One region of the Paractinoplanes rhizophilus genome, then DNA from elsewhere that is predicted to be linked to it. Evidence: predicted binding sites of a transcription regulator. Region 1 holds the regulator's gene; the other holds the start of a gene.
The links. The regulator HrcA, encoded in region 1, represses chaperone genes, less so after heat shock. The targets are predictions, from matches to a motif close to GGTTNGCACNCTCNNNNNGAGNGTGCNAACC.

Region 1 (15,909 bases):
GCCGGCTGCGGCTGACGGTGATCGGGCCGTACGAGCCGCTGCACGGCACCAACTCGGACCCCAACAACAACTCGCTCGTGCTGCGGGCCGAGGTGGGCGGCGAGACGGTGCTGCTGCCCGGCGACGCGGAGACCGAGGAACAGGACGAACTGCTGCGGCATCTGGGCGCCTCGGCGCTGCACGCGGACGTTCTGAAGGTCGCCCACCACGGGTCGGGCTACCAATCGGCGGAGTTCCTCGACGTGATCGACCCGGCCGTGGCGCTCGTGTCGGTGGGGAAGGACAACGACTACGGGCACCCGAACGCGCCGCTGCTCGCGCGGCTGGCCCGCGGGGGAGCGCGAGTGCTGCGCACCGACCAGTCGGGGGATCTGGCCGCGGTCGCCACCGGACATGGGCTCGCGGTGGTGGCTCGGGGCTCGCCGCCGGGTTAGAAGCCGCCGGGTTGGAAAGCGCCGACACGCCCGAGTTGAGCGGTTTCGTCCGCATCGGCGGAGATGGATGATGATTACCCGGCCCGGGCGCGCGGACGTGGCAACCCGGCCTGATCGAGCGACTCTACGGGGGTCATCGTATGGCGGGCCGCCAATATGTCTGCTTTCGCTTTCGGTGATCAGCGATCTGCGCGTAGGAGTGAGGCTCGCGGCAACGTCATACCCCCGTGCGACGATATTGGGCGTGAACACCGCGCCCCCCGATCCGCTGTTGCTCGTTCTCGGCGACGAGGAGTTGCTCGCCGCGCGCGCGATCACGGCCGCGGTCGATGCGGCGCGTGCCGCCGATCCCGGGGCCGACGTCCGGGAGTATGAGGGCGGCGCGATCAGCGCGGGCGAGGTCGCCGAGATGCTGAGCCCGTCGCTGTTCGGCGGCCGCCGGGTGCTGGTGATCCGCAGTGGACAGGACGCGCGCAAGGATCTGATTGCCGCGCTGCTGGCGTATGCGAAGAGTCCCGACCCCGAGGTGACGCTGATCGTCGCCCACCTCGGCGGGGCCAAGGGCAAGGCACTCGCCGACGGCCTGCGCTCGGCCGGCGCCACCGTGGTGCCCGCGGTCAAGCTCAAGGGCGACCGGGAGCGCATCGCGTTCGTGCGCGACGAGTTCCGCCGCCACGGCGGTCGCTGCGACGAGTCGGCGGCGTCCGCGCTGCTCGCGTCGGTCGGCAACGACCTGCGGGAGATCGCGGCGGCCTGCTCGCAGCTGCTCGCTGACACCGACGGCAAGATCACCGAGGCGGTCGTCGCGCGGTACTACAAGGGTCGCGCCGAGGTGAGCGGCTTCACGGTGGCCGACGCCGCGATGATCGGCGACGTGCCGGCAGCGCTCGAGGCGCTGCGCTGGGCGCTGCACGTCGGCGTCGATCCGGTGCCGATCGCCGACGCCATCGCCGACGGCGTCCGCACGGTGGCCAAGGTCGCCGCCGCCGGCCGGGGAAACCCCTACCAGATGGCCAGCAGCCTGGGCATGCCAGCGTGGAAGATCCAGCGTGCCCAGGAGCGCAGCCGCGGCTGGACGCCCGAGGGCCTGGTCGACGCGATGCGCGCCGCGGCCGACTGCAACGCCGCCGTCAAGGGCGGCGCCGAGGACCGCGGATACGCCCTCGAGCAGGCCGTCTTCGCCGTGGCCGCAGCCCGCCGCGGCGGCGTGGCCCGTGGCGAGGGCATGGCCCGTCGAGGGGGCGTGGCCCGATGAGCCGGGGGACCGGGGCGCACCTGCCGATGTATGCCCGCATGCTGCGGCTGCGCCACGTCGCGCCGAGCGGATTTCTCTGCTTCGTCTTCCTGGAGGGCAGCGTCGCGCTGGGCGCCCTGCTCGCCCTGGCCGAATTGGTCAGCTGGTTGGGGGTGCTGGTCCTGCCGTTCCTGGTCGCGCTGATGGTCAAGCTCAACGACGTCATCGCCGGCGCGCTCACACAGCCGCCGGTCCCGGCCGGTCCGGCCGCGGCCCGGGCCGCGGTCCTGCGGCCGGCCACCGCGGGCGGAGCCGGGGTGAGCCCGCCGGTCCGCATCGCCGAGGAGGCGACGACACGGCTCCCGGGCGTCATCAACCGGAGGCGCGGCGCCCCGGTCATGCGTCCGTGGGCGGAGCAGGTCGAGGCTCAGCAGTGGCGCGTCCGGCAGTCCGCCACTCGCCGTTACGAGTGAGCAGGACCTCAAGTCGGTCGCCCGTCAGCGCATGGCCGTGAGTATCGGTGGGTGGCCGGGCGTCAGTGCGCGGCCGTGAGTGTCAGCGCGTGGCGTCGCGTACACGTTTGCCGGTTACCATTCGCGGCGGCCTTGCGCCATGAACGACGCGGGCACCGCCTCGGACCGTGATGGTCCGGCGGTGCCCAGGTGTGGTCGTCGATGACCGGCTCGCGTGGAGCGAGCTGTGGCGCGGCGGCCTCCGTGCTGCCGCGCCGGCGATCCGGCTAGGGATCGGCGAAGTCGTACCCGGCTTGCGCGTAACGCGGCCGGGCCGCCTGACGGGTCAGGCGGACAGCGAGGCGACCCGCTTGGCGATGGCCGACTTGCGGTTGGCCGCCTGGTTCTTGTGGATGACGCCCTTGCTGACAGCCTTGTCGAGCTGACGCGAGGCGTCACGCAGCAGAACGGTAGCCGTCTCGACGTTGCCCGCCTCGCTCGCCTCGTTGAGCTTGCGGATCACGGTCTTCAGCGACGACTTGACCGACTTGTTGCGCAGCCGGGCCTTTTCGTTCTGCCGGTTGCGCTTGATCTGGGACTTGATGTTCGCCACGCGACAGCCTTGTCCTGACTAGGTTCGGAAACTGGTCTCAAGCGCGGTGGTCACCGTGGTCGGCTGTCGAAACAGCCAGCCACCGGAGTGGCTGTCTGCCGGAGCAGCGAACAGCGGCGCGTCACCACACGCGATGAGCCAGACTACCAGCACCGCCACGACCCGCCAAAACGGCCGCCTCCGCGCCGGCCGAGTTGCCACCCTCCCGTCCGGGCGCGGCGATCCCCTCACGGCGTGCCGCTCCCGCCCGCCGGCCGACGGGCCCCGCCGGCCGAGGCGGTCAGCTCACCGCCAGCCGCGGCGCTCCGCCAGCCACGCCAGCGCCTGCTCCCCGCTGAACCGCTGATGCTGCCGGCTGTGAGGCGACGCGCTGCTCGGGCCGCCGTCCGCGCGGACCAGCCAATACCCCGCGAGGGCCGCCAGTGCCCCATCCACGCCGTCGTCCGGAGCGTCCCAGGGGCTGAGCAGGGCGTCCGTGTCCAGACCGCTGGCGAAGGCGCTGACCAGCAGCGTAACCGTGTCGAACCAGGGCGCGCCGAGGCACGGCCACGTCCAGTCGCACAGCCAGGCCCGGCCGCCGCGGTCGATCAGGACGTTGTCGATCCGCAGGTCGCCGTGGGTCATCGTGGCGCCGGAGGCCAGCTCCGGCAGCGCACGTTCCAGCGCGGCCAGCTCGCGGATCCGGTCCGGCGCGATGGTGGCCCGCGCGGTTCGCGGTAGCGGTTCGCGGCCGCTCTCGATCTCGGACCACCAGGACATCTCGCCGCGCAGGATCTCCGGCAGGGCGGGCACGCCGGGGGCCAGCAGCTCGGCGGTGGGCTCGCGCAGCGCTTCGGCCGCGGCCGACCAGGCGGTCAGGGCGGACCCCAGCTCCACCGGCGACCACGGAAGGGACGGGATGTGCCCGTCGATCGCTTCCAGGCATAGGACGAAATAGCCGGAGTCGACCATCGTCCACAGCGGTCGGGCAGCGGAGACGGCCCCCGGCAACGCCGACGTGAGCGCCGCCTCCCGGGCGTACCAGTGCGATGTTGGATCTTGGAGCGGTGCGGCCTTGACAAATGCACTAAGCCCTGCCGAGGTCGTGATAATCGCGGCGAAGGCGCGGGTGAAGCCGCCGCCGGCGCTTTGCGCCGAGGCGATCGGCGCGCCCAGCCGCGCCGAGATGGCTCGCCGCAGGCTTTCCGGCAGCTCAGACCAAAGAGGGCGTACGGCGGTGGCACCGTACGCGACGTCGGGCAGTGAAATCGGCCGCACCCGACCATCCTGCCGTCCCGAATTTTGTCGTACCCGGCTGGCAGGATCCTGGCCATGAGAACCGACGACTTCTGGGCGGTCATCGGCCGGGCAACCGCCGATCGACCGTCCTCTCCCGGCGAGGTGGCCAAGCGCGCCGCCGCCGATCTGGCCACCCATGACCCGGAGGAGATCGTCGCCTGGGCCCGCCACCTCGACAAGGTCATGGTCGCCTCCGGCACGCAAGACCTGTGGGCGGCGGCCTACCTGATACACGGTGGGTGTTCCGAGGAGGGCTTCGACAACTTCCGGGGCTGGCTGATCGCGCACGGCCGCGAGGCGGTGGCGCGGTCGGTGCAGTCGCCCGACTCGCTGGCCGACGTGCCGGTTGTGCGCGCCGCGGTGGAGACCGGCGCGGTTTTCGAGGCCGAGGAGGTGCTGACCATCGCGGCCGAGGCGTATCGGCAGGCGACCGGGTCCGAGTTGCCGGCGGGGGAGAGGCCGGTGACCCGGCCCGACGCGGCCGAGCTGTGGGATTTCGACAACGAGGAGGAGATGCGGAGGAGGCTGCCGCGCTTGTCGGCGTTGTTCCTCGAGCCGCCGGACTGACTCGAGCCGCCGGACTGACTCGAGCCGCCGGACTGACCTGAGCCGCCGCGCTGACTTGAGCAGGGCGCTGCGGGAACCAGGGCGCGGCGGGGCCAGGCTGGCTGCGGGAATCAGGGTGCCGCGGGAGGCAGGGTGCCGCGGGAGGCAGGGTGGCGCAGGGCCAGGATGCGGGAAAGCCGGTCGAGTGGGGGAGGGCTGCTCCGGGACACTTGGGGCCATGGAGGCTGCAGAGGGGACTGTCGCGGCGGTCAGTTGTAACGACACCTACGCGTTCACGAAGCCGGTGCGGGACGAGATCGTCCTGATCGCCGGGGTGGGGGTGAAGGGAGACGTGCATGCCGGAGTGCACGTCAAGCACCGGGGGCGGGTGCGCAACGATGCCACGCAGCCGAACTTCCGGCAGGTGCACCTGATCCAGCGGGAGTTGTTCGCCGAGGTGGGGGCCAAGGGGTTCGCGGTCGCGGCGGGCAATCTGGGCGAGAACGTGACCACCAGCGGTATCGACCTGCTCGCGCTGCCGGTGGGGACGATTCTGCGCTTCGGAACACCCATGGACGCATCCGGCGTGAACGCATCCGGTACGAATCTATCCGGGGGCGGCTCGGGGGCGCTCAAGGCGGTGCTGGAGGTGGCTGCCGCGGCGGAACTTGATCGGGCTACGGCCGCGTCGTCGGAGGCTCTCGCAGCGGCTGCGGCGCGGGATCGGGGGGACGACCCTCGACCGGCCGTGGTGCTGGCGGGGCTGCGCAACCCGTGTGCGCAGATCAACGCCTTCCAGCAAGGGCTGCTCAAGGAGGTGATCGGGCGGGGCGAGGGCGGCGACGTGATCTACAGAGCCGGGGTCATGGCGGTAGTGCTGCGTGGCGGCGCGATCCGGCCCGGCGACACGGTCACGGCCGAGCTGCCGCCGCTGCCGCACGGGCCGCTCGAGCGGGTCTGAGACGGCTCGTGCTGGTCTGAGACGGCTCGCGTCACCTGCGATGAGTGCCGCGCGAGTGCGGAAGGGCGCGGCCACCTGCGATGGGGTGCCGCGCGGTGGGGGCGGAACGGCGCACGTTACCGCGATGGGACGGCCGCGCGGTGGGGGCGGGACGGCGCACGTTACCGCGATGGGACGGCCGCGCGGGTGCGTGTGAGAGCGCCGCTGCTGCTGGGTGCGGCGGTGCTTGAGCGGGTGTGAGCGGGCGCTCCACGCGGGCGTGGGACGATAGAACTCGCCGGCCGTGTGTCGGCGGGCCCGCGCCGGCCCTCATGCCGGTGGCAACCCCAAGCTTGTGACGACTGAGAAGAACGGACGATCGTGCCTGGACCGCTCGACCCCGGTGTGAATGTGATCGGGGCTACCGACCCGAGTCGCATCCGCAACTTCTGCATCATCGCGCACATCGACCACGGCAAGTCGACGCTGGCCGACCGGATGCTGCAGATCACCGGGGTGGTCGACCCGCGGCAGATGCGGGCGCAATACCTCGACCGCATGGACATCGAGCGGGAACGCGGCATCACCATCAAGTCGCAGGCCGTGCGCATGCCGTGGGTGGTGCGCGAGGGGGACCAGCAGGGCGATTCCGCGGTCCTCAACATGATCGACACGCCGGGGCACGTCGACTTCACGTACGAGGTGTCCCGCAGCCTCGCGGCCTGTGAAGGGGCGATCCTGCTCGTCGACGCGGCGCAGGGGATCGAGGCGCAGACTCTCGCCAACCTGTACCTGGCGATGGAGAACGACCTCCACATCATCCCGGTCCTCAACAAGATCGATCTGCCCGCCGCGCAGCCCGAGAAGTACGCCGAGGAGCTGGCGGGCCTGATCGGCGTCGACCCGTCGGACGTGCTGCGCGTGTCCGGCAAGACCGGCGTGGGCGTCGGCCATCTGCTCGACGAGATCGTCCGGCAGGTCACGCCGCCGGTCGGCGACGCGAGCGCCCCGGCCCGGGCGATGATCTTCGACTCGGTGTACGACGTGTACCGCGGTGTCGTCACGTATGTCCGGGTCATCGACGGGCGGATCGAGGCGCGCGACCGGATCAAGATGATGTCCACGGGCGCGGTGCACGAGCTGCTCGAGATCGGCGTCGTCTCGCCCGAGATGGAGAAGGCCGGCGCGCTCGGCGTCGGCGAGGTGGGCTACCTGATCACCGGCGTGAAGGACGTGCGCCAGTCCCGGGTCGGCGACACGGTCACCGGCAACAACCGGCCGGCCAAGGAGGCGCTCGGCGGGTACAAGGACCCGAAGCCGATGGTCTACTCCGGCCTCTACCCGATCGACGGCTCCGACTACCCGGCCCTGCGCGACGCCCTCGACAAGCTCAAGCTCAACGACGCCGCGCTGGTCTACGAGCCGGAGACGTCCGCGGCGCTCGGCTTCGGCTTCCGCTGCGGCTTCCTCGGCCTGCTCCACCTCGAGATCATCGGCGAGCGGCTGGAGCGCGAGTTCGGCCTCGACCTGATCTCCACGGCGCCGAACGTGGTCTACCGCGTCTACACCGAGGACGCGCAGGAGCACGTGGTGACGAACCCCAGCGAGTTCCCCAGCGGCAAGATCGCGGAGATCCACGAGCCCGTGGTGCGGGCCACCGTGCTGGTGCCCAACGACTACGTCGGTGCGGTCATGGAGCTCTGCCAGAGCCGCCGAGGCAGCCTGATGGGCATGGAGTACCTCTCGAGCGAGCGGGTCGAGCTTCGCTACACCCTGCCCCTTGCCGAGATCATTTTCGACTTCTTCGACCAACTGAAGAGCAAGACCAAGGGGTACGCGTCGCTCGACTACGAACCGTCCGGCGAGCAGGTGGCGGACCTGGTGAAGGTGGACATCCTGCTGCACGGGGAACCGGTCGACGCCTTCAGTGCCATCGTGCACAAGGACAAGGCGTACGCGTATGGGGTGAACATCGCGGCCAAGTTGCAGAAGCTGATCCCGCGGCAGCAGTTCGAGGTGCCGATCCAGGCTGCCATCGGCAGCCGGATCATCGCGCGCGAGACGATCCGCGCGATCCGCAAGGACGTCCTCGCCAAGTGCTACGGGGGTGACATCACCCGGAAGCGGAAGCTCCTCGAGAAGCAAAAAGAGGGCAAGAAGCGGATGAAGATGGTCGGCCGGGTGGAAGTGCCGCAGGAGGCCTTCATCGCCGCGCTGTCGACGTCTGACTCTTCGGACACCAAGGGAGCAAACAAAAAATAGGTCGGTTTGGTTTCTCCGGCGCTCGGGAACTGTGGGGCTCGACGGACGCAACAGATGCTCCACCCCCGAGGAGGAAACCTCATGACTGTCACCGGCATCATTACGGCGCTCATCGTCGGTCTTGTCATCGGCGCGCTGGGCCGCCTGGTCGTACCGGGCAAGCAGAACATCCCGATCTGGCTGACCATGGTGGTCGGTATCGTCGCCGCGCTGCTGGGTACGGTCATCGCCCGGGCCTTCGGCGTCGCGGACACGAAGGGCTTCGACTGGATCGAGTTCCTGTTCCAGGTTGTCCTTGCCGCGATCGGCGTTGCCCTGGTGGCCGGCGTCGGCTCGCGCCGCCGCCTCACCCGATAAGGGAAGCTGCACCCAAGCGCCGGACCTGGTTCAGGTCCGGCGCTTTGCTTGTGCAAGCAAACGGCAACGGCTGCGGGGAAGGGGCGCGGAGGCGGGGTGCCTGCGGTGGCTTGGGCAGACGAGGTGGGTGCGTCGGCCCGTGGACGTGACCAGCGGGCGAGGGCGGCGGCCTAGGGCGGTGCCCGTGAGCGACGCGAGGCGGGCAAGCCGGGCGAGCGCGACGCGGGCGCGGCAGTCTCAGTAGCGGAACTTGTGTTGCGCGCTTCGCCTGTTCACCCAGGCCGGCAGCTCGTCGACGTGGTCGCGGAGGGGCTGGCGCTCGTCGCGGGTGTGCGCGTCGGTCACGTTGCGCATGGTCAGCACGTAGCCGCGGACCAGGCGGTCCTCGCGCAGGTCGCGGTAGGTCGCCTCGATCAGGATCTGCGACTCGTCGGAGCGGCGCAGGGCGCAGAACATCGTGCCGTCCCCGTTGGACTGGAAGGCCCGCCGCACCACGCCGCGGTCGTCCGGGTGCACCAGGTCGGTCAGCGAGGAGAGCGGCGTCACCCGATCGTCGCCCAGCAGGTCGTGGACGGCGGGGCTCGCGTACCGGATGCGCTGGTCGTCGTCGATCACCAGCATCAGCTCGGCGGTGTTGCCGATGACCGTGCGGAGGTACTGGTCGCTGTCGCGCCGGCCCACCGCCTCGACCATCGAGATGCGGTCGAGCGCCAGCGCCGCCTGGCCGGCCAGCACCTCGAGGGCGTCGCGCGTCACGGTCAGCACCTCGCGCGGCGCCTCGACGATCAGCGCGCCGCCGCCGGGCCGCGCGACCGCCAGCGGCTCGAGCCGCAGCGGGCAGACCAGGGTCGTGTCGCCGGACCACCAGCTGCGCGGGCTCGGCTCGGGCGGCGGGGCCGGCACCGCATCGTCGTCGACGGCGAAGACGAGCGAGCGCAGCGACGACGGCGGCATCAGCTGCTCGGCGGCGGCGTGCACCGCCGCCTCGACGGCCGGCCGGTCGGCCGCCGCGACCAGCGCGCCCGAGGCCGTGCGCAGCGCCCGCTCGCGGGCCGCCGCCTGGCTGTTCTGCGAGATCGAGTCGGCCAGCCGGGTGATGGTCAGCAGCAGCGTGAGCGCGCCCACCACCGCGATCACCACGCCGTCGTGGACCTCGCCGTGGAGCGCCTCGACGAGGAGCACCGCCGGCGGCGTCGCCACCGCCGCGCCCAGCAGCGCCGCCCAGTGCCCGCGCCACTGGGTCACGCGCGGCGGCATCGGCCGGGTCAGCCGGGTCATGGACGGATGCAGGGCGGCCAGGCCCCACGCGACATACAGCACGAGGTAACCGGCCTCGGTGACCGTGCCGGGTGCCAGCGGATAGACGATGTCGCTGATCAGCATGCCGACCGAGCCGGCCAGCAGCAGCGCCGACGACACGTTGCGCCCGGCCGCGAGCACGAGCCGGCCGGTGACCCCGATCAGGAGGAGATCGCCGATCACGTCGGCCGCCGAGATCTTGCCGGTGAGGACCTTGTTACCGATCATGAAGACCCAGACGACCAGCAGCGTCGAGCAGGCCGCCGCCAGCAGGTCGATCAGGCGCGCCCGCTCGACCAGCAGCGAGCCGCCCCGGGTGAACTGGATCAGCGCGCCCGCGACCAGCACGAACATCGACAGGTAACAGGCCTCGGCGGCGGGCATCGCCCCGATCGCGTAGAAAACGTCACCCACCGCGATCGCGGCCACCGACCCGGCCAGCAGCAGCCAGGGGCCGACGCGGCTGGGACGGTGCCACCGGACGCCGACGATGATCGCCAGACAGCTCGCCGAACCCAGCAGGATCCATTCGATCGCCCTCGACACGCTCTACTTAGTACCAGGGCGGTAGCTATCTGTCCATCAGCGGATATACGCTGTGCTATTCGTCCGTGAATCGCTCGACATCACGCAGAGCGATGGCCGGCGGAGGCCCGGCGGTCCCGTCGCCCGGCCCATGCCGAGGGTGTTTCGCGAAGTCAGCTGAAGACCTGGGCGACGACCCGGCGCTCGTCCACCCCGGCGTCCGCGCTCACCGGCTGCCACTTGCCGTCGGGCGCGTGCCATTCGAGGTCGGCGAAACGTACCCGTTCGAGGCCGGTGGCCGACGCGTGCGAGACGAGCCAGTGCGCGTACCGCCAGCCGGTGCTCGCGTCGGAGACCACGACCGTCAGTCCGGCCGCCTGGGTCGCCGCCGGCGTCTTCGCCAGGCCCTTGCCCCAGTCGAGCTTGAGCCCGTTCATCAGGGCCGCGGCGGCCGCCGCGCCGCGCAGGGCGGGCGCACCCGTGACCGTGCAGGCCACCGCCCCGGTGGCCCGGCCGGTCAGCGCGCGGGCCAGCACGGCCGACTCGTCCGCCCACTTCTCGTACGCGTTCGGGTATGCCGACCGCTGCACCCGCTGCGCCGCGTCGGTGACCCGCATCCGCTCCCAGCCCTTGACCTTCTTGAGCGCCGAGTAGAACTTGTCCGCCGCGTATCGCGGGTCCTGAATCTTCTCCGGGCTGCCCCATCCCTGGCTGGGCCGCTGCTGAAAGAGCCCGACCGAGTCGCGGTCGCCGGTGTCCAGGTTTTCCAGCTTGGACTCCTGGAGGGCGGTGGCCAGCGCGATCACGACGGCCCGCTCCGGCATCCCGCGCCGGATGCCCACCGCGCTGATCGTCGCGGCGTTGGCCATCTGCACCAGGTCGAGGGTGACCTTGCCGTCGGCCTGCACGGTGCACTCGGGGCCGATGATCTTCGGCAGCTTGATGTCGCCCGACATGCCACGCACCACGACCACTACGCCCAGGGTGCCGATGACAGCGAGCAACGCGAGCACCACGATCGGCGTCCTGCGCACTCACACCTCCTCGACGGCTTCCCCGTGGACCAGGCAACAAGCGTAAACAACGACCGCATCACGCGAATGTCACTGCACCGCGCGCCGCGTGCCGCGCCCTCGGCGGGTCAGGGGGCCGGCACCCACGACGGCGGACGCTTCTCGCGGAACGCGTTGACCCCCTCGGTGCCCTCGGCCGAGCGGAAGTACGCGCCCGAGCGCTCCGACAACTCGGCCAGCTCGGCCCGGATCGACGGGGCCGGGGCGCGCCGGAGCAGCTGCTTGGCGCCCGCCAGGGCCAAGGGGCCGCCTTGCACCAGGGCGTCGCAGTAGGCCGCCACCGTCGCGTCCAGGCCCTCGGCCGGCACCGCCTTGGTGACCAGCCCCACCTCGGCCGCCCGTACGCCGTCGAAGACCTCGCTGGTCAGATAGAGCTCGGCCGCTGCCCGCGAGCTGAGCCGGGGGAGGACCGTGGCGCTGATCACCGCCGGGATGACGCCGAGGCGTACTTCGGTGAACGCGAAGGTGGCCTCGCGCGCGCAGACCGCGATGTCGGCCGCCGCGATCAGGCCGAGGCCACCGGCCCGGGCCGGGCCCGCCACCCGGCAGACCACCGGCTTGGGGAACTCCCAGAGCGCGGCCAGCACGTCGGCGAGCAGCTCGGCCGGCACGCGACCGGTCGCCCGGGCCTCGGCGGTCTCCTTGAGGTCGGCGCCGGAGCAGAACACCGGCCCGGTGTGGGAGAGCGTCACCACGCGGACGCCGGGGGCGGTCAGGGCGGCGGAGAGCGCCTCGAGCAGCTGTCGCATCAGCGGCGTGGAGAGGGCGTTCCGGTTGGCGGGGCTGTCCAGCGTCACGGTGGTCACCCCGGCGACGGTGGCGGTTCGGACCAGATCCATGGCGGAACCCTAACGGTGCACACTTGTCGGATGGCTGGCGCACTTCCCGATGGCGATCCGGTACCCACTGACGGGTCGCTTCCATCCGGCGCGGCGGCGAACGCCGGGAAAAACGGATTTGCCGTATATGTCCACGTGCCGTTCTGCGCCAGCCGCTGCGGCTACTGCGACTTCAACACCTATACGGCGAGCGAGCTCGGTGGCGTCGGCCGCGAAGGCTACGCCGACACGGTCCTCCGCGAGCTGGAAATCGCGAAGCAGGCGATAAATCCGAAAAAGGTGGACACGGTGTTCGTCGGTGGCGGCACCCCCACCCTGCTGAGCGCGGACGACCTCGGCCGCATCCTCGACGGCATCGACAAGACCTGGGGCCTCGACGAGAAAGCCGAGATCACCACCGAAGCCAACCCCGAGTCGGTGACCCCCGAATACCTGCGCCGGCTCCGGGCGAACGGCTTCACCCGGATCAGCCTGGGCATGCAGTCGTCCAGCCCGCACGTGCTCAAGATTCTCGACCGGCAGCACACCGCCGGGCGGGCGCCGCAGGCGGCCCGGGAGGCCCGGGAGGCGGGCTTCGAGCACGTCAACCTCGACCTGATCTACGGCACCCCGGGCGAGACCGCCGATGACTTCGCCGCGTCCCTGCGGGCCGTCGTCGAGGCCGGCGCCGACCACGTCAGCGCGTACGCCCTGATCGTCGAGGACGGCACCCGGATGGCCGCCCGGATGCGCCGCGGCGAGCTGCCGTACCCCGAGGACGACGTGGCCGCGGACCGCTACCTGGCCGCCGAGCAGGCCCTGACCGAGGCCGGGTTCGCCTGGTACGAGGTCTCCAACTGGGCCACCAGCGAAGCCGCCCGCTGCCGGCACAACCTGCTGTACTGGACCGGCGCCGACTGGTGGGGCCTGGGGCCGGGCGCGCACAGCCACGTCGGCGGCGTGCGCTGGTGGAACGTGAAGCACCCCACGACGTACGCGAAAAGGCTCGCCGACGGTGTCTCGCCCGGCCATGCCCGCGAGATCCTCGACGACGAGGACCGCCGCGTCGAGGACATCATGCTGCGGGTGCGGCTCAGCGACGGCATCCCGCTGGCCGGGCTGGACGAACGCGGGGCCAAGCAGGCGCTCGACGACGGTCTGCTGGTGCCGGAGGCGTACGCGAAAGGGCAATTGATCTTGAATTTGCCGGGCCGGCTGCTCGCCGACGCGGTGATCCGAGACGTCGTGTAACGCCGGGCCCCCGACCCGGCGCGACACTTTACTTGATGATTTGCACCGTCATGGGGTAGTTGTACGGCTCGTTGTTGCTGGCCTTCACACCGGCGATGACGCCGAAGACGATCGCGATGATCGTGGCCGCGACGCCGACGAAGATGCCGATGACGATGCAGCTGAGCACCCAGCCGACCAGCGCGATGATCGACCAGAGAATCTGGAAGTTCAACGCCTTGACGGCCTCGGCGCGCACGACCGGGGACTGGTTGCCCCGGGCGAGCAATGCGACCAGCGGGGCGATCCAGCCCGCGCAGCCGCCGCCGAGGAAGGCGCCGGCCGCGCCGCCGAAGTGGGAGACCAGGATCCAGGTGCGGTCATCCGAGGCGTTGCCGGGTTGCGGGCCGTAGCCGTACTGCTGAGGAGGCGGGTTATAGCCACCGGGAGGCGGGTTGTAGCCACCCGGAGGCGGGTTGTAGCCACCGGGAGGTGGGTTGTATCCGCCCGGAGGCGGACCGTAACCGCCGCCGGGCGGCGGCGGGGGCGGGGATGAAGGAGGCGGTGTCGAACCCGACGTCGGATCGTTGGCCGCATACGGATTACCTTCACCGGGCGGGCGAGGTGGTTCAGTCATGGCTGACACCGTAGGACCGCAGCTCAATACGGTCGAGAGCGACATGCGGAACGAGTACAGGAATAGACAGTCCACTCGATCATCGCGTTGCCGCCGACAGCGACGTAGACTGGCACTCTGTCACGGGGAGTGCCAAGCGCCGGCGAGGGAGGGTCAGATGAGTCTCGATGACCGCAAGCTCGAGGTGCTGCGCGCGATCGTCGAGGACTACGTCGAGACCCAGGAGCCGGTCGGCAGCAAGGCGCTGGTCGAGCGGCACCAGCTGGGCGTCTCCCCGGCCACCGTGCGCAACGACATGGCCGTGCTGGAGGAGGAGGGATACATCCGCCAGCCGCACACCAGCGCCGGGCGGGTCCCCACCGACGCGGGCTATCGCCTTTTCGTCGACCGTCTCTCCAAGGTCAAGGCGCTGAGCCCGGCCGAGCGCCGCGCGATCGAGCGCTTCCTGATCGGCGCGGTCGACCTCGACGACGTGGTGCATCGCACCGTGCGCCTGCTGGCTCAGCTCACCCGCCAGGTCGCGGTCGTGCAGTATCCGTCGCTCGCCCGCTCTTCCGTGCGCCATCTGGAACTCGTCCCGATCTCCACGACCCGCCTGATGCTCGTGATGATCACCGACACCGGCCGGGTCGAGCAGCGCCTGGTCGAGCTGCCGGGCCCGGTCGCGTCCGACGACGTGCTCGACCTGCGCCGCAAGGTCAACGAAAAACTCGCAGGTCAGCGCATGTCCGACACCCCACCGCTGGTGCAGGGCCTGGTCGACGAGTGCGCCCCCGACCGCCGCAACACGATGGCCTGCCTGGCCAGCGTCCTGCTCGAGACGCTGGTGGAGCGCAGCGAGGAGCGGCTCGCCCTCGCCGGAACGGCGAACTTGACGCGGGGAGGTGTGCTGGACTTCCAGGGCACGCTTCGTCCGGTGCTCGAGGCCCTCGAGGAGGAGGTCATCCTGCTCAAGCTCATCGGCGACCTGGAGCCCAGCACGACCAGGGTGCGCATCGGCGACGAGAACGAGATAGACAACCTCCGATCCGCCTCGGTGGTCAGCACCGGTTACGGCCCGGGGGCGACTATCGTTGGTGGGCTCGGTGTGCTCGGACCCACCCGGATGGACTACCCCGGCACCATCGCCACGGTGCGTGCGGTGGCACGCTACGTGGGCGACCTGCTGGCCCAGAACTGACCGGCTCAGAACTGACGGAATCGCGCTGACAATGAGGACCCCAAACCCCGTGGCCAAGGATTACTACGGCATTCTCGGCGTGAGCCGGGAGGCCACCGACGACGAGATCAAGCGCGCCTACCGGAAGCTGGCTCGGCAGTACCACCCCGACGTCAACCCCGATCCCGAGGCCGCCGAGAAGTTCAAGGACATCAACGCGGCGTACGAGGTGCTGTCCGACGACCAGAAGCGGCAGATCGTCGACCTCGGCGGCGACCCGCTGGCGCCCGGCGGCGGCATGGGCCCCGGCGGCCCGGGCGGTCCCGGCGGCCCGTTCGTCGGCTTCCAGGACATCATGGACGCGTTCTTCGGCACGGCGGCCGGCGGCGGCTCCCGTGGCCCGCGCCCGCGCACCCGCCCCGGCGCCGACGCGATCCTGCGCCTCGAGCTCGACCTGGTCGAGACGGCGTTCGGTGTCGAGGCCCCGATCACGGTCGACACCGCGGTGCTGTGCACCCAGTGCTCCGGCGCCGGCACCGCGCCCGGCACCCACCTGGCCACCTGCGAGACCTGCGGCGGCCGCGGCGAGGTGCAGAGCGTGCAGCGCACGTTCCTGGGCCAGGTCGTCTCCTCCCGCCCCTGCTCCACCTGCCAGGGCCACGGCACGGTCATCCCGCACCCCTGCCCCACCTGCGCCGGCGACGGCCGGGTCCGCACCCGCCGCTCGCTCACCGTCAAGATCCCGGCCGGCGTCGAGGACGGCATGCGCATCCGCCTGGCCCAGCAGGGCGAGGTCGGCCCCGGCGGCGGCACCGCCGGCGACCTGTATGTCGAGATCCACGAGCGCCCGCACGACGTCTACTCCCGCAAGGGCGACGACCTGCACTGCCGGGTCACCCTCCCGATGACCGCGGCCGCCCTCGGCACCCGCCTGACGATCAAGACGCTCGACTCCGAAGAGGCGATCGAGGTCAAGTCCGGCACCCAGCCCGCGTCGACGCTGCGCATCCGCGGCAAGGGCGTGCCGCACCTGCGTGGCCAGGGCCGGGGCG
Region 2 (15,909 bases), on a different contig from region 1:
CACCGCGTCCAGCACCTGCATGCCGCGCGGCCGGTCGGTCTCCCGGCGGTCCAGGATCTGTCCGCCGAGGCCGACCCGGGCCGCGCGCAGGCGGTCGACCTCGATGCTCAGGGCGTACGCATAGACCTTGGCCGACTCGGGCCGGACGACCAGCGACGGTCGCCCGGCCCGGCCGACGGTCTCCCGCGGCGCCGCCTCGCTGACCAGCCCTGCGGTGGTCAGCTCGGCGGTCAGGGCCCCGATGGTGCTGCGGTTGAGGCCGAGCCGGCTGGTCAGTTCCGCCCGGGACGTCGCGCCGTGCACGTGCACGTATCGCAGCAGCGTCCCGAGGTTGTGCCGGCGAACCTCCTCCTGGCTGGGGCCGGCCCGCATCAGCGTGCCGTCCCCGCACCCAGGATGTCGTTCACCGGTTTCCGGTGGACGCCGCTCTGCGCCGCGCGAGGGCATCGACGCTGGCGGCGATCAGCAGGATCAGGCCGGTCACGATGTACTTGGTGCCGGACGAGTAGCCCATCAGGCCCATGCCGTTGTCGATCACGGTGATCACCGCGCCACCGATGACCGCGTTGATCGCCTTGCCCTTGCCGCCGAAGAGGCTGGTGCCGCCGATGACCGCCGCGCCCACCGAGTACAGCAGGATGTTGCTGCCGCCGGTGTTCGGGTCGACCGAGTTGGCCCGGCTGACGGCGAGGATGCCACCGACCGAGGCCATGAACGAGCCGATCACGAAAACCGAGATGCGGATCCGGTCGACCGGGATACCGGCCCGGCGGGCCGCCTCGGTGTTGCCGCCGACCGCGTAGACGTGCCGGCCGTAGGTGGTGCGGCTGAGGATGAACGTCCAGATGACCAGGAAGACCGCGATGATCGGGGCGACGATCGGCACGCCCTTCACCGAGTTGAGCACCGGGTTGATCGAGCGCTCCTGGGTGAGCAGCGCGGTGGCGACGAGCAGCACGATCGCGAGGCCGGCGATCCGCATCGCCACGATCCCGATCGGATCGGTCACCAGGTTGCGGGCGGCGCGGCTGCGGACCTGGTTGAGCTGGGCCGCGGCGTAGCCGACGATCGCGATGATGGTGAGGATCCAGCTGATGGCCACCGACAGGTTGCCGTTGGCCAGCTTGAGCACGAACGTGTCGTTGATCGAGATGTTCTTGCCGCCGCCGAGCAGCTTCAGCAGGATGCCCTGGAAGGCGAGGAACGCGGCGAGGGTGACCACGAAGGACGGGATGCCGAACTTCGCGACCAGGAAGCCGAGCACGAAGCCGATCACGATGCCGGTGACCATGGCAGCGGGGATGGCGCCGTACCACGGCCAGTCGTGATTGGTCAGCAGGATCGCCATGATCGCGCCGCAGACGCCGGAGGCGAAGCCGGCGGAGAGGTCGATCTCGCCCAGCAGCAGGACGAAGACCAGGCCCATCGCGATGAAGACGTACTGCGCGCCCTGCGAGAACAGGTTCGCGAAGTTCAGCGAGCTGAAGAACGTGTCCCGGGCGACGCCGAAGATCAGGCAGAGAATGATCAGGCCCAGGACGGCCGGCAGACTGCCGAGGTCACCGCCGCGGACACGGCCCCAGTAATCGTGGATGTGACTCGAGACGGTCGGCTTGACGACCTTGACGCCGCCGGCCGTGGTGGTCGTGGTGGTGCTCACTGGTCGCCTCCGGGCGTGATGTCGACGACGTCGCCGTTGAACTCGGACGGCTTCTCGGGGGGCAGGCCGATGTTGCCGCTGCGTCCGGCGGTGATCAGCTCCACGACCTGGGAGTGGGTCACGTCCGTGGCCTTGACCTGGGCGGCCATCCGGCCCAGGTAGAGTGCCGCGATCCGGTCGGACACCGCGAAGACGTCGTTCATGTTGTGCGAGATCAGCACGACCCCGAGGCCGTTGTCCGCGAGGCGGCGGACCAGCTCCAGCACCTGGGCGGTCTGCGCGACGCCGAGCGCGGCGGTGGGCTCGTCGAGGATCACGATGCGGCTGTTCCAGAGCACCGCCTTGGCGATCGCCACGGTCTGCCGCTGGCCACCGGAGAGGCTGGCCACGAGCTGCCGGAGCGACTTGACCGTGCGGACCGAGAGGCTCGCGAGCGTGTCGCCGGCCATCTGTTCCATGGTGGGCTCGTCGAGGACGATGCCGCGCTTCTTCTCCCGGCCGAGGAACATGTTCTGGACGATGTCGAGGTTGTCGCAGAGGGCGAGGTCCTGATAGACGACCTCGATGCCGAGCGCGGAAGCGTCGCGCGGGCTGTGGATCGCCACCGGGTTGCCCTCGAAGGTGATCGTGCCCGAGTCGATCGTGTAGATACCGCTGACGCACTTGACCAGCGTCGACTTGCCGGCGCCGTTGTCGCCGACGAGAGCCGTGACCTCGCCGGGGTAGACGCTCAGGCCGACGTCATGCAGGACCTGAACGGGACCGAAGCTCTTGTCGATCCCGCTGAGCTCCAGAAGGGGTGTCGCGGCCACGCTGGTTCTCCTTCGCTAAGTGACCGGTTTCGTCGTGGCTCCGCCACAGGCGAGAAGGGTGGGGGTGACCCAACTCCGGCGCCGCCCACCCCCGGTGCCCCGGGAGTGAGCGGCGCCGTCGTCAGCCGTTCGGGACTAGCCCGTCACAACTCGGGTCAGCTGATGCCCGCGTCCGTGCACGCCTTGGCGAACTCGGCGGTGCAGACCTCCGCCTTGGTGACGAAGCCGTCAGCGATGACGTCCTTCACGTTCTCCTTGGTGATGGCCTGCGGGGTCAGCAGCACCGAGGCGACGTCCTTCTTCGACTCCGGGTCGGTGACCTTGCCGGTGGCCGTGGTCGGCTTCTGGCCCTTGGCGATCGCGATGGCCAGCTCGGAGGCCGCGTCGGCCTCCTGCTTGATCGCCTTGTAGACCGTCATGCACTGGTCGCCGGCGAGGATGTTCTGCAGACCCTGAACGGTAGCGTCCTGGCCGGTCACCGGGACCTGGCCGTTGAGCTTGTTCTTCTTCAGAACCGAGATGACCGCGTTGCCGAGGCCGTCGTTCGCCGCGAGGACGCCCTTGATGTCCTTCTTCTGGGTCAGCATCTGCTCGAAGATCGTGCCGCCCTGCGCGTTGTCCCAGTCCGGAACGGACTGGTTCGGGCCCTTGACCAGGGTGCCGTCGGCGTACAGCGGGTTGAGCACCGAGTCGTAGCCCTGGGCGAACAGGGTGGCGTTGTTGTCGGTCGGGGAGCCGTTGAGCTCGGCGACGACCGGCTTGGTGTAGTTCTTGGCCTTGAGACAGTCGACCAGGCCCTGGCCCTGCAGCTCGCCGACCTTCACGTTGTCGAACGACACGTAGTAGTCCGCGCCACCGTTGAGGGTGAGGCGGTCGTAGTCGATCGTCGCGATACCGGCGGCCTTGGCCTTGTCCAGCACGGCCTTGCCGGTGCCGGAGTCCAGGTTGACGATGATGAGGACCTTGACGCCGCTCGAGATCATGCCGTCGGCGATGGTCTGGAACTGGGTCTTGTCACCCTGCGCGTTCTGGATGTCGGCCTGCACACCGGCCGCCTTGAAGGCGTCCGTGAGGTACTTCAGGTCCGCGGTCGCCCATCGAGCCGAGCTCTTGGTGTCGGGGAGGATGACGCCTACCTTGCCGGTGGACGAGCCGCTGTCGCCGCCGCTACCGGAATCGCCGTTGTCGTCGCCACAGGCGGCCATGCTGCCGGTCGCCAGGAGGCCGACCGCGGCAAGGGCGAACAGTCCCTTACGCATTCCTTGTGTCCTTTCGGGTAAATCCGGGCCTTCGATCGGATTCGATGGTGTGCGCTGCGGGAGTGTCGCTCCCCGAGACGCCGAGTGATCAGGAGCTAGTTTGTTGTGCCCGGCAACGTATTCCCGTTGCGCCCCGTCGCACAAGCCGTGCGCCCCGGCGATCTCATAACCCGGCATAACAATCCGGCAACACGGCGGTGACACGGGTAATCGGGCCCTGCCGATGGCCGGAGGACTGCCCCGGACGATCGCCTAAGGTCGCTCACATGGTGACGCTAAGTCACTCCCATGCCTGTTCTCGTCCGATCTCGGGATAAAGATCCCCGAGGTCAGTAACGTTGTCGTAACGGCTTGGCACCGATCGAGTTTTATGCCCTGATTGCGGCGGTAACAGCGCCGGTCAGCCGGATCAGATCGCGCGGCGCCAGGCCCACCTGAAGACCGCGGCGGCCCGCCGAGACGAACATGCGGTCCAGCGCGAGCGCCGACGAGTCCACCACCGTCGGCAGCTTCTTGCGCTGACCGAGCGGGCTGATGCCGCCCCGGACGTAACCGCTGCTGCGCTCGGCCGCGGCCCGCTCGGCGAGCACGGCCCGCTTGCCGCCGGCCGCGCCGGCGAGGGCTTTGAGATCGAGGTCGCCGGTGACCGGCACGACGCCGACGACCAGCCCGCCGTCGACCTCGGCGATGAGGGTCTTGAAGACCCGCTCGGGCCCGATCCCCAGCGCCCGCGCCACGAGCGCGCCGTAGTTGGGCGCGTCCGGGGAGACGTCGTAGGGGTGCAGGGTGTGCTCGACCTGCTGGTCGCTGAGCACGGCGGTCGCCGGGGTGCCGGCCGCGGGCTTCTTGGCCATAGCCCAGGAACGTACTCCTGCTCAGATCGGGCTCAGATCGGGCGGCAGAGCAGCGCGGTGGGCGCGCCGGCCACCCGGGTCAGCACCATCGACGCCGCCTCGGGCCCGGAGAGGCGCAGGTCACGGCGGAGTTGATCGGGCTCGAGGGCGGAGCCGCGCTTGCGGATCTCGAGGCGGCCGACGCCGCGCTCGCGCAGCAGGGCACGCAGCCGTTTCAAAGAGAACTGCAGCACATCGGTTATCTCCAGGCGGCGGCCGAACGCGGTGTCGGCGGGCTCGTCGGCGTACACGTAGGCGATCTCGCGATCGGCGAGGCGACCCCCGACGCTCGCCGCGAACTCGGCGACCAGGTGCGAGCGCACGACGGCCGGATCGGGGTCGTAGACGTAGCGGCCCACCGGGCCCACCGATGCCTTCGCCAGGCCGCTGCCGGTGATCCCGCCCCTGCGGGAGCCCAGCAGCGTGGCGCGGCGGGGGACCTCGGCCAGCGGGCCGCACCAGAAGGCGGCCTCGACCAGGTCACCGTCGACGCTCACCCACTCGCCCTCGGCGCCCGGCGGCAGCAGGGCGTGGTCGATGCCGGGCGCCAGCTTGAGCACCGTGCGCGGCACCCGCTCGGCGAGCCCGGCGACGAAGTCCCACGGCGGCGAGTACGAGCCGGGGTCGAACACCCGGCCGCGGCCCGCCCGGCGCCGCGCGGGGTCGGCGAAGACCGCGTCGTAGTCCTCGACCCGGACCGAGGTGGCGTCCGCGCAGTCGACCGTGATCCGATCGTCGAGGCCGAGGGCGCGCACGTTGGCGGCGGCGACCCCGGCGGTCAGCGGGTCGGCGTCCACGGCGTACACGAAAATCCCGGCACTTGCCGCCGCCAGCGCGTCCGAGCCCAGGCCGCACCCCAGATCGGCCATGGTCCGGACCCCGGCGGCCGCGAGGCGCGCCGCCCGGCGCTCCGCCACCACCGCTCGCGTCGCCTGCTCGAGCCCGGGACGGGTGAAGAACATCCGCGCGGCCCGCTCGCCGAACTTCGCGGTGGCCTTGCGACGCAGCTCCACCTGAGTGAGCGCGGCGGCGGCGAGCTCCGGATCGACGCCCGTCGACCTCAGCGCCGACGCCGCCGCCAGCGGATCGCCATGATCCACAGCCGCGGCGGTGGCCAGGGCGTTCACCCCTTCGGGGGTATGGAGGCGGGCCAGGAGTTCCGGAGTCACGAAGGCATTCTCCCCGGCGTGCCGAGACTGGCACTCTGGTTGACGGAGTGCTAGTTCCGGCATAACCTCGCGGTTAGCACTCTCAACATGAGGGTGCCAACCGGACGCCCTCATGGCGGACGGTTAGGCACCAGGCGGACCGGCACCCGCGACGACGGCCCCGCCCGGTGGCATGAGGCATGAGACCGGCCTGGTTCATGGCCGGCAAACCTGTACCCAGGAGGGTATGCCCGTGACTACCGCGACCAAGGTTGCGATCAAGCCGCTCGAGGACCGCATCGTGGTCCAGGCGAACGAGGCTGAGACCACCACGGCGTCGGGCATCGTGATCCCCGACACCGCCAAGGAGAAGCCGCAGGAGGGCACCGTCCTCGCTGTCGGCCCGGGCCGCATCGACGACAAGGGCAACCGCGTCCCGATCGACGTCCAGGTGGGCGACACGGTTCTCTACTCGAAGTACGGCGGCACCGAGGTCAAGTACGCCGGCGAGGAGTACCTGGTGCTCTCCGCCCGCGACGTCCTCGCGGTCATCGAGAAGTGACCTACTGACAGTGCTCGCCGCCCTGGCCCGGCTTCCGGGTCAGGGCGGTGGCGCGTGAAGGGACCTATACATGGCGAAGATTCTCAGCTTCTCTGACGACGCGCGGCACCTGCTGGAGCACGGCGTCAACACGCTCGCCGACACGGTCAAGGTCACGCTCGGCCCGCGTGGGCGCAACGTCGTCCTGGACAAGAAGTTCGGCGCGCCCACGATCACCAACGACGGCGTCACCATCGCCAAGGAGATCGAGCTCACCGACCCGTACCAGAACCTCGGCGCCCAGCTGGTCAAGGAGGTGGCGACGAAGACCAACGACGTCGCCGGCGACGGGACCACCACGGCGACCGTTCTCGCCCAGGCGCTGGTCCGCGAGGGCCTGCGCAACGTGACCGCCGGCGCCAACCCGCTCGGCCTCAAGCGCGGCATGGATCAGGCGGCCGAGGCCGTCTCCAAGGCGCTGCTGGCCAAGGCGGTGGAGGTCGACGACCACAAGGCGATCGCCAACGTCGCCACCATCTCGGCCCAGGACGCCACCATCGGCGAGCTGATCGCCGAGGCGATGGACCGGGTCGGCCGCGACGGCGTCATCACCGTCGAGGAGGGCTCGGCGATGCTGACCGAGCTCGAGGTCACCGAGGGTCTGCAGTTCGACAAGGGCTTCATCTCGCCGAACTTCGTGACCGACGCCGAGTCGCAGGAGGCCGTCCTCGAGGACGCGTACATCCTGATCACCACGCAGAAGATCGCCAGCATCGAGGAGCTCCTCCCGCTGCTGGAGCAGGTGCTGCAGTCCGGCAAGCCGCTGCTGATCATCGCGGAGGACGTCGAGGGCCAGGCCCTGTCCACCCTGGTGGTCAACTCGATCCGCAAGACCGTCAAGGTCGCCGCGGTGAAGGCGCCCGGCTTCGGCGACCGGCGCAAGGCGATGCTGCAGGACATGGCGATCGCCACCGGCGGCGAGCTGATCGCGCCGGAGCTCGGCTACAAGCTCGACCAGGTCACCCTCGACATGCTGGGCCGGGCCCGGCGCATCGTGGTCGACAAGGAGAACACCACCATCGTCGACGGTGGCGGCAAGACGTCCGAGGTTGCCGACCGGGTCGCGCAGATCCGCAAGGAGATCGAGGCGTCCGACTCCGACTGGGACAAGGAGAAGCTGGCCGAGCGGCTGGCGAAGCTCTCCGGCGGCATCGCGGTGATCAAGGTCGGCGCGGCCACCGAGGTCGAGATGAAGGAGCGCAAGCACCGCATCGAGGACGCCATCTCGGCGACCCGGGCGGCCGTCGAGGAGGGCACCGTCCCCGGCGGCGGCGCCGCCCTCGCGCAGGTCGCCAAGGATCTCGACGGCGGCCTCGGCCTGACCGGCGAGGAGGCGATCGGCGTCGGCATCGTGCGCAAGGCGCTGGTCGAGCCGCTGCGCTGGATCGCGCAGAACGCCGGCCACGACGGCTACGTCGTGGTGGGCAAGGTCGACGAGCTGGGCTGGGGCCACGGCCTCAACGCGGCCACCGACGAGTACGTCGACCTGGCCGCGTCCGGCATCATCGACCCGGTGAAGGTGACCCGCAACGCGGTCTCCAACGCCGTGTCGATCGCCGGCCTGCTGCTGACCACGGAAAGCCTCGTGGTCGACAAGCCGGCCGAGCCGGAGCCGGCCGCCAGCGGCGGCGGGCACGGGCACAGCCACGGTGGCCACAGCCACCAGCACGGCCCGGGCTTCTGATCGTTCGTTCCACCGATAAAGGGCGCGCCGGCCGGCGCGCCCTTTTCGCGTCCCCACCCCACCCTGGCGCGGCGCGTCACCCTCGCCGCTGGGCGTTCAGCCTCGGCGCGACGATCACGGCGTCAGCGGGGTGACGCCGACCGTGTCGGCCAAGGGCTCGTCGGTGTCCTCCGGGGTGCGCTCGCCGTGCCAGGAACGCCACAGCGACGCATACGGGCCGTTCGCCGCGACCAGTTCGTCGTGCGAGCCCAGCTCGGTGATCCGGCCGTCCTCGACGACGGCGACCCGGTCGGCGTCGTGTGCCGAGAAGAGCCGGTGCGCGATCGCCACCACGGTGCGCCCGTGCAGCACCGCGGCCAGCGACCGTTCCAGGTCGCGCGCCGCTCGCGGGTCGAGCAGCGACGTGGCCTCGTCGAGCACCAGAGTGTGCGGGCCGGCCAGGACCAGCCGGGCCAGCGCGATCTGCTGCGCCTGCGCCGCCGACAGCGGATGACCGCCGGCGCCGACCGTTGTCGCCAATCCGTCGGGCAGCGCCAGCGCCCAGTCGAGCGCGTCCACCGCCGCCAGCGCCGATCGCACCCGCTCCGCGCCGGCGTCGGGACGCACCATCGCCACGTTGTCCGACACCGAGCCGATGAAGACGTGATGCTCCTGGCTGACCAGCGCCACCTCGGCGCGCAGCTGGTCGAGCGGCAGATCGCGGAGCGGTGTGCCGCCCACCGTGATCGTCCCGCCGGTGGGCTCGTGCACCCCGGCCAGCAGCCGGCCGAGCGTCGACTTGCCCGCCCCGGACGGGCCGACGATCGCGAGCCGCTCCCCCGGCTCCAGCGTCAGGTCGATCCCGTGCAGGACCTCGCGCCCCGGCACGTACGCGAAATGCACGTCACGGACCTCGATGCGGGTCCCATCCGGCCGCGCCGCCGCGGCCGCGACCGGCGGCTCGTCCGCCGCGACGCCGAGCAGGCGGGCCAGCGACGCGGTGCCCACCTGCAGCTCGTCGAGCCAGCCGAGCAGCCGGTCGAGCGGATCGATCAGCAGCTGGACGTAGACGACCGCGGCGGTGAGCTGGCCGAGAGTGACCGAGTCGTGCAGATAGAGCAGCCCGCCGACCAGCAGCGTCGACACCACCGGCAGCACGTAACCGACCTCGACCGCGGGGAACCAGACGGTGCGCAGGAACAGCGTGTATTTCTCGGCCAGCCAGGTGCGGCGCAGGTCGGCGTCGGTGCGCTCGATCCGGCGGCGCCGGCGGCGCAGCGCGTCGACCGTGCGGGCGCCTTCGACGGTCTCGGCGAGGCCGTCGGTCACCATCGAATACTCGGCGTTCTGCTTCAGATAGGCCGCCGGGGACCGCCGCAGATACCACCGGGTGCCGGCCCACAGGATCGGGACCGCGGTCAGCAGCGGCAGCGCGAGCAGCGGGGTGACCACGGCGAGCGCGCCCACCACCAGCAGGATCGTGATGACCGCGATCATCGTCTCGGGCACCGCGAGCCGCACGCAGCGCGACATCGCGTCCACGTCCCGGGTCGTCCGGGTCAGCAGGTCACCGCTGCCCGCCCGCTCCACCGTGGACAGCGGCAGGGCGAGCACCCGCTCGACGAACTCCTCGCGCAGGCCGGCCAGGACCCGCTCGCCGAGCTGGGCGGAAGACAGGTATGCAAACCGGGTCAGCACCGCCTGAAGCACCACGAAGCCGGCGATCAGCGCCGCGAGCCGGTCGACGAGGCCCGCGCCCCGGCCGTGCTGGATGCCCTCGACCAGCTCGCCCAGCAGGCGTGGCCCGGCCAGGCCGGCGATCGCGGCGAGGACGTGCAGCGTGACCGCGCCCCAGAGCACCCGCGGATAGCGCCGGAACAGCTCGCGGACGTACCGCCGCACCTGCGAGTTGTCGGCGACCGGCAACAGCGCGCTCATGCCGGGCCTTCGTCTCGCAGCACCGTGCGGGCATAGCGGGGCTCGCGGTCGAGCAGGGCGTGGTGGGTGCCGGTGGCGGCCAGCCGGCCGCGCTCGACGAAGCAGACCCGGTCGACCCGGTCGAGGACCAGCGGGCTGGACGTGCAGATCACCGTGGTGCGGCCGGCCCGGGCGGTGATCAGCCGCTCGGCGATGCGCGCCTCGGTGTGCGCGTCGACCGCGCTGGTCGGCTCGACCAGGATCAGCGTATCGGGGTCGGCCACCAGCGCCCGGGCCAGGCGCAGCCGCTGCTGTTGCCCGCCGGAGAAGGACCGGCCGCGCTCGGCCACCTCGCTGTCGAGCCCGTCGGGCAGCGCCTCGACGATGTCGGTCGCGGCCGCCGTGTGCAGCGCGGCGGGCAGCGAGCCGCGGTCGTGCGGGTCGAGATCGTCGCGCAGCCGGCCGGTGAACAGGCGGGCGTCGTTGTCGGCCACCAGGATCCGCTCGCGGACCGTGGCCATCGCGAACTCCCCGAGCGGCCGGCCGCCGGCCGTGCCGCCCTCGGCGTAGCGACCCAGGCGGTCGGCGATCTCCGCGGCCTCGGCGGGCGCGGTCGCCACGATCGCGGTGATCTCGCCGGGGTGGATGACCACACCGGACCGTGGGTCGGCGAGGTCGCCGGCCAGCCGCTCGGGCCGTAGCGGCGCGGACGGGTCGGGCAGGTCGGTGACGGCGCCGAGCATGGCCACGACCCGGCGGCCCGCCACGTGGCCGCGAGTGATCTTGTCGAGCGTCTCGGTGAGCTGCCGCAGCGGGGCGACCAGGAAGGCCGCGTACGCGTAGAAGGAGACCAGCTGCCCCACCGTGATCCGGCCGCTCAGCGCGAAGTGTGCGCCCAGCCAGGTGACCAGCACCAGGAAGACGCCGGGCAGCAGCACCTGGGCGGCCTCGAGCAGGGACTCGACCCGCGCGGTGCGGACCCCGGCCGCCCGCAGCGACTGCGACTCGGCGCGATAGCGCTCGGCCATCACCGCCTCGCCGCCCACGCCGCGCAGCACCCGCAGGCCGCCCACCAGGTCGGCGGCCCGGCCGGTGAGCAGGCCCTGCTGCTCGCGGGTGACCTGCTGCCGGTGGTGCAGCGGCTTGATCAGCAGGCCGACGACGGCCATCAGGATCGGCACGCCGAGCACCACGACGAGGCCGAGCGGCACCGAGGTGTACAGCAGGATGACTGTCACCGTGACGACCGCGACCAGCGAGCCGGTGCCGCGGGCGGTGATGTCGACGGCAGCGCCGAGCGCCCGGATGTCGGCGGTGCCGATGGCCACCACCTCGCCGGTGTCGAGCCGCCGGGACAGCGCCGAGCCGAGCCGGGCGGCCTGCCGCACGGTGATCTGGACGGTGACGAACATGGCGCCCACGAAGTTGACCACCGCGAACCGGTGCCGGGACACGCCCGCGATCGCCTGGCCGGCGCCGGCGGCGAGCAGCACGAGACACCAGAGCAGCAGGTCGTGCTCGTCGCGCCGGGTCGCGGCGTCGATGGCCCGGCCGATGATGGCGGGCACGACGGCCTGGCAGAGCATCCAGACGACGGCCAGCACGATGGCGGCGGCGACGGTCAGCTTGAAGCGCCGGACCAGCCAGCCCAGGAAGTGGGTGGCGGACCGGCCGTCGGGTACGCCGGGGTCGGCGTCGGGCAGCGCGCGCATCAGGTCCCCGACGTTACGGACGGGGTCTGACAGTTTGCGACCCGTTTCCTACCGGCGCCCGGCCTCGGGCCGGTCCGATCGGTGCTACCGATCGACCGGACTGAAGTCCCACACGTGCGGTGCGCGGGCCACCAACTTGGCCGGCGGCGCGGGCAGGCTCTCCGGGGTGCTGCGCCATTTCGAGATGACCACAATGCGGTGGTCGGTCGACGAGTACACCTCGCTCGACACGTGCTGCGGCAGGACCTCGATCCGGGGCACCGCCACGTCGCAGACCCAGGTCAGCAGCTCGTCGAAGCCGCTGCCGAGGGCCCGCACCTCCCACATCCGCGCGATCATGCTGGCTTCCTACCCCGCCACGCTGACCGAGGTCAATGCCATCGAGGAATCGGCGGGCAGATCGAGACGCGACGGCGCGACGCCGGCCGCCACCAGCCGCGAGCCGAGGGCGGCGACCATCGCGCCGTTGTCCGTGCACAACTGGGGGCGCGGAACGCGTACGCGAATCCCGTGCTTTTCCGCCTTTTGCTCCGCCAGGGTGCGCAACCGTGAATTGGCCGCCACCCCACCCCCGATGATCAGGGTTTCCACGCCGTGGGCCCGGCACGCGTCGATCGCCTTGGCGGTCAGCACGTCGCAGACCGCCTCCTGGAAGCTCGCCGACACGTCGGCCACCGGCACCGGCTCGCCATCGCGCTCGCGCGCCTCGACCCAGCGCGCGACCGCGGTCTTGAGGCCGGAGAAGGAGAAGTCGAAGCGGTGCGCCGCAAGGTCTTTGGGCGCGGTCAGTCCACGAGGGAACGCGATCGCGGCCGGATCGCCCTCGCGCGCCCGCCGGTCGATCACCGGGCCGCCCGGGAAGCCCAGCCCGAGCAGGCGCGCGACCTTGTCGAACGCCTCGCCGGCCGCGTCGTCGATGGTGGCACCGAGCGGGGTCACGCCGTTGGTCAGGTCGTCGACCAGCAGCAGCGACGAGTGCCCGCCGGAGACCAGCATCGCGACCGCGGGCTCGGGCAGCGGACCGTGCTCCAAAGTGTCCACCGCCACGTGCGCGGCGAGATGGTTGACGCCGTAGAGGGGCTTGTCGGCCGCCAGCGCGTACCCCTTCGCGGCGGCGACCCCGACCAGCAGCGCACCGGCGAGCCCGGGACCGCTGGTCACCGCGATCGCGTCGATGTCGGCCAGGGTGACCTCGGCCTCGTCGAGCGCGCGCCGCATGGTCGGCACGATCGCCTCGAGGTGGGCGCGGCTGGCGACCTCGGGCACCACCCCGCCGAACCGGGCATGCTGCTCCACACTGGACGCCAGCGCGTCGGCGAGCAGGGTGTGGCCGCGCACGATGCCCACGCCGGTCTCGTCGCAGGAGGTCTCGATCCCGAGGACCAGGGGCTCGTCAGGCATTGCGCATCATCACCAGGGCGTCGGTGTTGCTCGGTTGGTAATAGCCGCGCCGGATCGCGACCGGCTCGAAGTCGTACATGGCGTACAGCCGCTGGGCCGGCGCGTTGTCGACGGCGACCTCCAGCAGCGTCTGCTTGACGCCGCGCCGCGCGGCCTCGGCCAGCAACGCCTCGAGCATGGCGCGCCCGACGCCGCCGCGCTGGGCGGTGCGGCGGACGGCGATGTTCTGCACCCAGGACTCGTCGGCGGTCACCGAGAGACCGGCGTAGCCGAGCACCTGCTCGCCGTCGAGCGCGACCAGGTAGAAGTTGCGCTGGGCCAGTTCGTTCCAGAACATCGCCGACGACCATTTCTCGACGCCGAACAGGTCTTCCTCGATCGGCAGCACCTGGGCGATGTGCCACCACCGAAAGCGTTCGATGCGCACCCGGCCGTCACCCACCCGGCCGACACCCACTGGGCCGTTCTCACCCACGGGGCTCTTGTCTCCCACCAGGTCTTCGGCGGCCATCAGGTCAGCACGGGCTTGCGGCCGGCCGGTTCGACGGCGTCGGGACGCCGCAGGTAGAGCGGCGTGAGCGGCTCGCTCGGCACGGCCTCGCGAATCCGCTCGGCCGCGAGGGCCACGAGGGCGGCGCCGGGTGGATAGAGGAGATGCTCTTCCACGGGTACGCCGAAGATGTCCCCATATTTGAGGCCACCCTCGCCGCACACGCGCTCGTAGTCGCCGGTCACCTCGGCCGGCTTGGCCACCTCGGGACCGGCGGTGCGCACCCCGTCCAGATAGGTCGCGTAATAGACCTCGCGCCGGCGCGCGTCGGTGGCGACCAGCACCCGGCCCGGGCCGGCGGCGCGGCCGAGCCCGTCGAGCGAGCACACGCCGTACGTCGGGATGCCGAGCGCCTGCGCCATGCTCGCGCCGGTGGCCAGCCCGACCCGCAAGCCGGTGAACGGCCCCGGCCCCAGCCCGGCGACGATCGCCGCGAGGTCGGCCGGGCGGGCGCCCGCCTCGGCCAGCACCGCCGCGATCTCGGGCGCCAGCCTCTCCCCGTGCGCGCGGGGGTCGACGGTGCGCCGCTCGGCGACCCCGCGCAGGCCGTCGGCGGTGACCTCCACCAGCGCGGCCGTCGACGCGGGGGTCGCGGTGTCCAGAGCTAGAACGAGCACGTGCCGACCCTAACGCGGATCCCAGTCGATCAGCGGGCGACCGCCGTCGGCCAGGGCCTTGTTGGCCGCGCTGAACGGGCGGACGCCCAGGAAGCCCTCGCGATTGAGCGGGCTGGGGTGGCCGGCCTCGAGCACCGCGTGTGCCGGATTGGTGATCAGCACGGCCTTCTTGCGGGCGTACCCGCCCCACAGCAGGAACACGACCCGCTCGCTGCGGGCGTTCAGCGCCCGGATGGTGGCGTCGGTGAAGGCCTCCCAGCCCTTGCCGCCGTGCGAGGCGGCGGCCCCGCCGCGCACGGTCAGCACCGCGTTGAGCAGCAGCACGCCCTGCCGGGCCCAGCCGGTGAGATCGCCGGACTTCGGCGGCGCGACGCCGACGTCCGCCGCCAGCTCCTTGAAGACGTTGCGCAGCGACGGCGGGATCCGGACGCCGTCGCGGACGCTGAAGCTCAGCCCGTGCGCCTGCCCCGGCCCGTGGTACGGGTCCTGGCCGAGGATCAGCACCCGGGTCTCGGCCGGCGGGCACAGCCGGTACGCCGCGAACAGGTCCTCGATCGGGGGATAGATGGTGTGCGCCGCATACTCGGCGGCCACGAACTCGCCGAGCTTCGCCGTGCCTTCCGGGTCGAGGAAGGGGGTCAGCTCGTCCCGCCACTCGGCCGGCAGCAGGTCGGGAAGATTCACTGGCTCTCCAGTCGGGTCAAGCGGGTGGCCCAGTCGCCGCCGTGCGGCACCAGCTCCACCACCCGGGTGTCGTCGTCCAGGCGGTCGATCCGGACCTGGAGATATTCGTCGTTGAGCTGCTCGACCAGGCCCGCGCCCCACTCCACGACGGTGACCGCGTCCTCGGCCGAGGCGTCCAGATCGAGGTCGTCGATCTCGGCGCGCGGGTCGGGCCGGTCGCCGAGACGGTACGCGTCGGCGTGCACCAGCGGGACGGGACCCCGGTGCACGCGGGCGATCACGAAGGTCGGCGAGGTGATCGCGCCGTCGACGCCCAGCCCGGCGCCGATGCCCTGCACCAGGGCGGTCTTGCCGGCGCCCAGCGGGCCGGTGAGCAGCAGCAGATCCCCGGCCCGGAGGATGCCGGCCAGCCGCCGCCCGAAGGCCCGGGTGTCCTCGACCGTGGCGAGCTTCATGAGATCTTCTCCACGAACGGCAGCATGGCGGCGTTGACCTCGTCGGACTTCTCCAGCATGACCATGTGGCCGGTGTTCTCGACGGTTACGAGCCGGGCGTCGGGCAGCCGCTTGATGATCTCTTCGGAGTGCGCGACCGGGGTCAGATAGTCCCGGTCGCCGACGATGACCAGCACCGGGACCCCGCGCAGGGCGGCCAGCGCCGGATAGCGGTTGTGGTTGTACAGCGTCGTCAAATACCTGGTCAGCGTCTCGACCGAGGTCTTGCCGTTCATCCCCTCCACGAACGAGACCAACGACGGGCTCGGCTTGGCGTCGCCGAAGCCGTACCGCCGGGTGAGCAGCCAGGCCAGGTCGGAGGAGGCGAACCGGGCCCGCTCGATCACGTTGCCGCCCAGGTGGGCGGCGGTCCCCCAGAGCGGGAAGAACGGCGCGCTGGCCCGCGCGACCAGCGACGGCAGCGCCAGCTTGGCGCGGTCGACCAGCCGGGCCGAGGTGGAGATCAGCACGACGCCGGTGACCCGGTCGCCGAACCAC

Region 2: a site for HrcA is predicted at 5,865-5,895, ahead of groES (co-chaperone GroES). Genes of this name have one in related genera too.

Annotation. Positions count from the first base shown of each region.
Region 1 is NZ_JBHTBJ010000040.1:44,156-60,064, forward strand. It holds gene ACFQS1_RS33670 (ComEC/Rec2 family competence protein) at 1-434, shown strand, start outside; gene holA (DNA polymerase III subunit delta) at 670-1,689, shown strand; gene ACFQS1_RS33680 (hypothetical protein) at 1,686-2,141, shown strand; gene rpsT (30S ribosomal protein S20) at 2,467-2,733, opposite strand; gene ACFQS1_RS33690 (phosphotransferase family protein) at 3,019-3,990, opposite strand; gene ACFQS1_RS33695 (DUF4240 domain-containing protein) at 4,045-4,578, shown strand; gene ACFQS1_RS33700 (MOSC domain-containing protein) at 4,796-5,518, shown strand; gene lepA (translation elongation factor 4) at 5,879-7,759, shown strand; gene ACFQS1_RS33710 (GlsB/YeaQ/YmgE family stress response membrane protein) at 7,841-8,116, shown strand; gene ACFQS1_RS33715 (PAS domain-containing protein) at 8,354-9,961, opposite strand; gene ACFQS1_RS33720 (hypothetical protein) at 10,114-10,974, opposite strand; gene ACFQS1_RS33725 (enoyl-CoA hydratase-related protein) at 11,082-11,852, opposite strand; gene hemW (radical SAM family heme chaperone HemW) at 11,883-13,082, shown strand; gene ACFQS1_RS33735 (DUF4870 domain-containing protein) at 13,111-13,698, opposite strand; gene hrcA (heat-inducible transcriptional repressor HrcA) at 13,856-14,878, shown strand; gene dnaJ (molecular chaperone DnaJ) at 14,928-15,909, shown strand, end outside.
Region 2 is NZ_JBHTBJ010000003.1:188,580-204,488, reverse strand. It holds gene ACFQS1_RS06845 (ROK family protein) at 1-372, opposite strand, end outside; gene ACFQS1_RS06840 (sugar ABC transporter permease) at 404-1,660, opposite strand; gene ACFQS1_RS06835 (ATP-binding cassette domain-containing protein) at 1,657-2,472, opposite strand; gene ACFQS1_RS06830 (sugar ABC transporter substrate-binding protein) at 2,628-3,731, opposite strand; gene ybaK (Cys-tRNA(Pro) deacylase) at 4,100-4,585, opposite strand; gene ACFQS1_RS06820 (class I SAM-dependent methyltransferase) at 4,618-5,793, opposite strand; gene groES (co-chaperone GroES) at 6,020-6,334, shown strand; gene groL (chaperonin GroEL) at 6,405-8,057, shown strand; gene ACFQS1_RS06805 (ABC transporter ATP-binding protein) at 8,172-9,974, opposite strand; gene ACFQS1_RS06800 (ABC transporter ATP-binding protein) at 9,971-11,665, opposite strand; gene ACFQS1_RS06795 (hypothetical protein) at 11,750-12,004, opposite strand; gene tsaD (tRNA (adenosine(37)-N6)-threonylcarbamoyltransferase complex transferase subunit TsaD) at 12,014-13,066, opposite strand; gene rimI (ribosomal protein S18-alanine N-acetyltransferase) at 13,059-13,493, opposite strand; gene tsaB (tRNA (adenosine(37)-N6)-threonylcarbamoyltransferase complex dimerization subunit type 1 TsaB) at 13,577-14,233, opposite strand; gene ung (uracil-DNA glycosylase) at 14,243-14,917, opposite strand; gene tsaE (tRNA (adenosine(37)-N6)-threonylcarbamoyltransferase complex ATPase subunit type 1 TsaE) at 14,914-15,372, opposite strand; gene ACFQS1_RS06765 (alpha/beta fold hydrolase) at 15,369-15,909, opposite strand, start outside.